2 linked regions of the Pseudovibrio sp. M1P-2-3 genome follow. Each later gene encodes a partner of the first gene's protein in a complex. Links are inferred from orthologs where the notes say so. Each region holds a gene or a part of one and is shown on either strand. Other genes may lie near its edges. The genes, in order: P6574_RS04015 and uvrB.

Region 1 (3,372 bases):
AGAAGTGTACCTCTTCTGTTGAGTTCACTTGTTAAAGAGGGCGTATTAAGCAGCATTGGAACCTACCTTTTATAGCTACGTATTTGTTCTGCGGTGCTCTTTGACTTAGCCTGTACAAGAGAGCTATTGGAGGCAAGGACAGGATATGGAGATGCTTAAGTTCCACTGAAACTGAATGGGAAAGTTTAGAGAGAAAAACAGGTAGTCTTGGATAATAGGGTGTGAAGGAGCTATGGGGGGCTCTCGCTTCCATCGTTTTGTTGCTATATTGTTCCTTTAGAAATAATGAATCGAGCTGGCCCCTCCCGCCAGCGTGGACCAAAGAAGCGATAGGCCCTATGGCGAATTCTTCCCGCTTGCCTGAAACAGGCGCAGCGCATGACCCCCAGTTTGACAGCTCCACCCCTCAGCCTCGTGAAGGGGGAATAGCGGCGCGGGCCATGGCGGCAAGACGGCCAAACGCTCCTGCTTATCTGGAGGGTTTGAACAGCGAGCAGCGCCGGGCGGTGGAAACCATAGACGGGCCTGTTCTTGTGCTGGCAGGAGCAGGAACGGGTAAAACCCGTGTGCTTACAACGCGTATTGCCCATATTCTAGCAATGGGGAAAGCCTCACCGGGTCAAATTCTGGCTGTGACCTTCACCAATAAGGCCGCCCGCGAGATGAAAGAGCGGGTCGGTTCGTTTGTGGGCGGCAATGTGGAAGGTATGGCTTGGCTGGGTACATTCCACGCTATTTGTGTGAAAATCCTGCGCCGTAATGCAGAGCTCGTTGGCCTGCAATCCTCGTTTTCCATTCTGGATACAGATGACCAGCTGCGGTTGATTAAGCAGATTATCAAGGCAGAAGGGCTGGATGAGAAACGCTGGACCGCCAAAACCTTTGCAGGTCTGCTTGATAGCTGGAAGAACCGGGGCTTGACGCCTGATAAAGTGTCGGCCGGAGAAGCGCAGGGCTTTGCCAATGGACTGGGGCGGCGCCTCTATGAACTTTATCAAGAACGCCTGTCCATCCTGAACGCTTGTGATTTCGGTGATTTGCTACTGCATTGTATCACCATCTTCCAAAAGCACAGCGATGTCTTGAAAAGCTATCAGCACCGCTTCCGTTATATGCTGGTGGATGAGTATCAAGATACCAACATCGCCCAATATCTCTGGCTTCGCTTGCTGGCTCAAGGGAACTCCAATGTGTGCTGTGTGGGGGATGATGACCAGTCCATCTATGGCTGGCGCGGGGCGGAAGTAGATAATATCCTGCGCTTCGAGCAGGATTTTGCCGGTGCTGTTGTCATTCGTCTTGAGCGCAACTACCGCTCCACAAGCCATATTCTTTCGGCGGCGTCCCATCTTATTTCCCACAATCAGGGGCGCTTGGGTAAAACGCTCTTCACCGATCAAACGGGGGATGATGAAGAGAAGGTGAGTGTTGCTTCTGCCTGGGATTCCCAAGAGGAGGCCCGTGCCATTGGGGATGAGATCGAAAGTCTTCAGCTTAAGGGGCATGATCTGAACCAGATGGCTATTTTGGTGCGTGCCTCCTATCAGATGCGTGAGTTTGAAGACCGGTTTGTGACGCTAGGCCTGCCTTATCGGGTTATCGGTGGTCCGAAGTTTTATGAACGTATGGAAATTCGTGATGCACTGGCCTATTTCCGCTGTATGATGCACCCCACCGATGATCTGGCCTTTGAGCGGATTGTGAACAAGCCAAAGCGTGGTTTGGGGGAGGCAACGCTGAAACTGGTGCATGAATATGCCCGTGAAAGCCAGATACCCTTGATGCAGGCAGCTGCAGAGCTGACACAAACAGAAGAAATGCGGCCCAAGGCACGCAACGCTTTGAAAGGTGTTCTGGATCTTTTTGACAGTTGGCGTTTACAGCTGGACACAATGAGCCACACGGAACTTGCGGAGATCATTCTGGATGAGAGTGGGTATACCCAGATGTGGCGTCAGGACCGCTCTGCCGAAGCGCCTGGGCGGTTGGATAACCTGAAAGAGCTTGTCCGTTCCATGGAAGAGTTTGAGAGTATGGCGGGCTTTCTTGAGCATATCTCCTTGGTGATGGACACGGATAATGATGCGCAGGAAGACAAAGTCTCCATTATGACCTTGCACAGCGCCAAGGGGCTGGAGTTTGACACGGTATTTCTTCCCGGTTGGGAAGAGGGCGTATTTCCTAACCAGCGCGCACTTGATGAGACAGGGCAAGCGGGCTTGGAAGAGGAACGCCGCCTTGCCTATGTGGGCGTAACGCGCGGGCGCAAGCGGGTGAAAATCTGGTTCACCTCCAACCGGCGTATTCACGGCTCATGGCAATCCTCTATTCCCTCACGGTTTTTGGATGAACTTCCCGCCGATAGTGTGGAAATTGTGGAGCAGAACTCCACCTATGGGGGCTATGGCGAACGGGGATCAGGTGGAGGCTATGGTGCCAGCCGCTTCGACGGGCAAGACCACTTCAACAACAGCTATTCCACCCCGGGGTGGAAACGGGCCCAACAAGCGCAGGCAAGTGGCCGTGGGACTGGCAAGTATCACGGCGGCAACCAGAGCAGGCGCGCGCAGCGAGCTGGGCCAAAAACCATTGAAGGGGAAGTTGTTGCCAAATCGATCAGCCCCGAGGCCTCTGCCTTTTCTCTGGGAGAGCGTATTTTTCACCTCAAATTCGGGTATGGCCGTATCGAGACAATTGAGGGTAATAAGCTCACAGTTGACTTCGAAAAGGCGGGTCTCAAGAAGGTTCTGGACGGGTTTGTAGATCCCGCCTGATTTTTCTTTGAGCCTAAAGCGTAGCACTGAGAAGTGGAAGGTGGTTTTCGGTTAAAGATACGCGCCCAAACAATAGGTTAGAGCAGTGGGCTGTTTCAATAAAACGGTTCACTACTTTGAGAAGACCAAAGCCTCAGACTCTATGCAGTCTGGGGCTTTATTTTTGGCCCCCTCTTTTTACTGGTGTTCGCAGGCCCGCAAGGCTATATGCCAAGGCAAACAAGCAATCTTGGAGTAAAAAATGGCCACAGTTCGCGTAAGAATTCCGGCACCAGAATTAGAGGCAAAAGAACTCTCCGATAAAATGGAGATGATCTTTGGGGATGACGGATTTCCTGTGGCCGTTTTTGAAAGTTCCAAAGACGGGACTATCTGGACCGCTGAAGTTCTTGTTCTGGAATCCACCGAAGATGAAGCACGCCAGATTGTGGAAGAACGGCTTGGTGCGCATTTGGAAGGTGGAAAGCTCCCGCAAGAGAGTGAAGTGGAAGCCCTGCCGGAAATCAACTGGGTTGCCAAATCCCTTGAGGGGCTCAAACCTGTTCGTGCTGGTCGATTTCTGGTTCACGGGGCCCATGACCGTGATGCTGTTCAAGCC
Region 2 (3,594 bases), 110 kb from region 1 along the record:
ACCGGTGCCATAGCTAGCGTTCTCGGGCTTTTTATAGAACCACTTTCATGGGCTGCCATAGAAAACGCCGCCTTCGAACTCTTTTTTGCCGGAGCCATTTCCGGCGGAATAGCCTTCACCTTGCAAGCGGTTGCCCAGCAATGGACACGCCCTGCGGACGCAGCCATATTCATATCCACGGAAGCTCTATTTGCCGCTCTATTCGGGATTATTTTCCTTGGTGAGCGCATCCCCCTAATCGGAATTGCGGGGTGCCTCCTCATTTTCACCGCTATCCTTATGACGGAGCTGGTTCCAATGTACTTCAGCCGCAAAACGCGCTTGGCAGCGAAAACAAGCCACTAGAACAAAACAGGCGGGGAACACAGACTTTCCCCGCTTAACCGTCGATGGTTCTAGTTTTTGCGATAGGTGCGCGTTCCCGGGCGCCCGCCAGTGCTGCGCCCTTTTGTCCTCGTTGCCCCAGCAGGCTTGGCCAGATCAGTCCCCGGTCCCATCTCATCCAGAGAAGGCCGGTGCACTTTCGTTCCTTTTGGAAGGTTCGCGGCAGCACCATATTTCTTCTCTCCTGCATATCCGCCTGACTTTTCTTCAACAGCTCTTTGACGGGTCATTGGATCGTCTGAAATCGCCAGCTCGGTTTCCTGAAGCCTTTTTATTTCATCGCGCAAGCGGGCTGCGTTTTCAAAGTCCAGATCAGCAGCAGCATCCCGCATCTGCTTCTCAAGATCTTCAATGTGGCCTTTAAGGTTATGACCAATGGTCGCGCCTTCTTCGGCGAAGCCTGAGTCGACCGTCACATGGTCCTGCTCGTAGACGCTCTCAAGAATGTCTCCAATAGACCGCTTTACACTTTCAGGCGTAATGCCATGCTCAACGTTATAAGCCTCCTGCTTTTCACGTCGCCTATTCGTCTCTTTGATGGCGCGGTCCATTGAGCCGGTAATTTTGTCGGCATACAGGATCACGCGGCCATCCACATTACGCGCTGCCCTACCGATTGTTTGGACCAGAGACGTTTCAGAGCGCAGGAAGCCTTCCTTGTCCGCATCCAAAATCGTCACCAAACCACATTCAGGAATGTCCAAGCCTTCCCTGAGCAGGTTGATACCAATGAGCACATCAAAAGCGCCCAATCTCAAATCACGAATGATTTCAATACGCTCCAGTGTATCAATATCCGAGTGCATGTAGCGGACACGCACACCGTTTTCATGTAAGTATTCGGTAAGATCCTCTGCCATACGTTTGGTGAGCGTGGTGACAAGTGTACGATATCCCTTTGCAGCCACCTCACGCACTTCACCCAACAAATCATCCACCTGTGTTTTGGCGGGACGAATGTCTATATCAGGGTCTGTTAGGCCGGTTGGGCGAATGACCTGCTCAGCAAACACGCCGCCACTTTCATCCATTTCCCAGCTTCCAGGAGTAGCGGAAACTGCAATGGTCTGCGGGCGCATGGCATCCCACTCTTCAAACCGTAAGGGCCGGTTGTCCATACAGGACGGCAGGCGGAAACCATATTCCGCAAGTGTTGCCTTCCGGCGAAAGTCTCCCCGATACATGGCACCGATTTGCGGGATCGTAACATGGCTTTCGTCTGCAAAAACAAGAGCGTTATCAGGTAGATACTCAAAGAGTGTCGGGGGTGGCTCACCCGGTGCCCGACCTGTCAGGTAACGGGAATAGTTTTCAATACCGGCGCACGCGCCCGTTGCTTCCATCATCTCAATATCAAAAGTACAGCGCTGCTCCAGCCGCTGCGCTTCCAGCAACCGCCCATGATTGTTCAGCTCTTCAAGGCGATGTTTCAGCTCGCTCTTGATTGACTTAATCGCCTGATTCAATGTGGGTTTTGGGGTGACATAATGTGAGTTTGCATAGAACTTGACCGATTCCAGATCTGCAGTTTTCTTGCCTGTGAGCGGGTCAAACTCAACAATACCTTCCACCTCATCCCCAAACATGGACAGACGCCATGCCCGATCCTCCAAGTGCGCTGGAAAGACTTCGATGGTGTCACCGCGCACGCGGAACGTTCCACGCTGGAAGGCCGCATCATTGCGCTTGTATTGCAGGGCCACCAGATCAGCCAGCAGCTGGCGCTGGTCAATGCGCTCTCCCACTTCCAGACCAAATGTCATGGCCGTATATGTTTCAACGGAACCAATACCATAGATACAAGAGACCGATGCCACGATGATCACGTCATCGCGCTCCAGCAGGGCACGCGTTGCCGAATGGCGCATTCGGTCAATCTGCTCGTTTATGGAGCTCTCCTTCTCGATAAACGTATCGGTGCGAGGCACATAGGCTTCCGGCTGATAGTAGTCATAGTAGGAAACGAAATACTCAACGGCGTTTTCTGGAAAGAACCCTTTGAACTCTCCATAGAGCTGGGCAGCCAAAGTTTTGTTTGGAGCCAAAATCAAAGCTGGGCGCTGGCTTTTTGCAATTATCTGCGCCATTGTATAGGTCTTACCGGAACCGGTAACACCAAGCAAAACCTGCGTTTTTTCGTCTCCACCCAGCCCTTCCATAAGGTCTGCGATAGCTGTGGGCTGGTCCCCTTTGGGCTCATATTCCGAGACCAGTTTGATGGGAACCCCACCCTCAGACTTTTGCGGGCGAGTGGGGCGGTGCGGAACCCATTCTCCCTGCTCATCATCCGCCCTTCCCTGCTCTATGAGCTTGGCGAGCGCCTGCACCGTTGCGGTTGCATCGGCAAAAGCTTCGTCCTTGGCTTTCTTCTTTTTCTTCTTGTTGTCCTTAACGTGTTTGCCCAGAAGCTTTTCAGCATCTTCCAGCGACATATCAAGACCGGCAATCGGATTCAGGCCACCTTTTGCCCGCTCCCTCGGTGTTTTGGCTGTCCCAATCGAAGTACCTCGCGCCGATTTAGCCGAACCATCTTTTTTAGCTGGTTTCGATTTTTGAGTGCTCTTTACAGACTTCGGTTTTTCGGGCTGGGCTTTTGCTTTCAGCGCCGCGATATCTTCCTCCTCTACATCAGCAAACCACTGCGAAATGCTGGCGGAGGTTGGAGCCCCTTCCAAAGCGGGTTGAGGTGCTTCTCCAAACCCTTCAGGGGGGGATAAATCAGGATTGGAAGAAGAATGTGAGTCGGGGGTATCTTTTTTCGTCGCCATATTCGGCACTATGAGCGGAAAGGGGATAAAAATAAAGTAGTGTTCTTGCTTCGTTCCAAAGGTTTCCTCTGGTGGAGTATTTGGGACACGGCAAGCCTATGAGTTAACGAGGTAAATTCCCACAAATGGTCATTTACGCAGAAATCTTGCAAGCTGTACTCAAACTGTACGCCCTGTGACCGATTTTGTACTCACAATAGAAAACCGGAGACGCAAGGCCCCCGGCTCTCAAAATTCTCTCAGAGAATTCGCAGTTAGAAAGAAAATGTCAAACGTGATGTCGCGATGAAGTTCCAAGAGGAATCGTAATCATAGGACGCGTAATTCTCGGTATCAGCGGATCCTGTTGTCGAGTCCTCACTCACATAGTTTCCATCACCTGACGTTTTGTAGATTGCACGACCACCTAAGGCGAACTGAACATGCTCGGTAATATCATAGG

What was found.
Region 2: the proteins of P6574_RS04015 (region 1) and uvrB are in contact, whole or in part, in a crystal structure (PDB 7EGT), measured with the Thermus thermophilus proteins. The link is inferred for Pseudovibrio sp. M1P-2-3 from one-to-one orthologs. Residues at the interface, in WP_096412145.1 of Thermus thermophilus: His654, Arg656, Phe657, Gln666, Asp668, Glu669, Lys680, Arg681, Leu682, Ser683, Lys685, Tyr686, Ala687; in WP_096411307.1 of Thermus thermophilus: Glu23, Leu25, Arg26, Asp27, Gly28, Glu29, Arg30, Phe31, Arg55, Glu326, Asp327, Phe328, Glu379, Ser382, Gln383, His398, Gly400, Arg401.

The regions. Positions count from the first base shown.
Region 1 is NZ_JARRCW010000001.1:869,089-872,460, forward strand. What follows is about bases 2-3,056. They hold P6574_RS04015 (ATP-dependent helicase), read left to right. Parts: upstream 2-338; coding sequence 339-2,774; downstream 2,775-3,056. Other genes in these bases: P6574_RS04010 (DUF4142 domain-containing protein), read right to left, coding at 2-56; P6574_RS04020 (50S ribosomal protein L11 methyltransferase), read left to right, coding at 3,016-3,056. Outside these bases: more of P6574_RS04010, read right to left, coding at 1-1; more of P6574_RS04020, read left to right, coding at 3,057-3,372. UniProt on the Escherichia coli protein: A helicase with DNA-dependent ATPase activity. Unwinds DNA duplexes with 3'-5' polarity. Translocates on single-stranded DNA with 3'-5' polarity. Initiates unwinding more efficiently from a nicked substrate than double-stranded DNA.
Region 2 is NZ_JARRCW010000001.1:757,816-761,409, reverse strand. What follows is about bases 196-3,472. They hold uvrB (excinuclease ABC subunit UvrB), read right to left. Parts: upstream 3,153-3,472; coding sequence 396-3,152; downstream 196-395. Other genes in these bases: P6574_RS03560 (OmpP1/FadL family transporter), read right to left, coding at 3,407-3,472; P6574_RS03570 (DMT family transporter), read left to right, coding at 196-345. Also shown: more of P6574_RS03570, read left to right, coding at 1-195; more of P6574_RS03560, read right to left, coding at 3,473-3,594. UniProt on the Escherichia coli protein: The UvrABC repair system catalyzes the recognition and processing of DNA lesions. A damage recognition complex composed of 2 UvrA and 2 UvrB subunits scans DNA for abnormalities.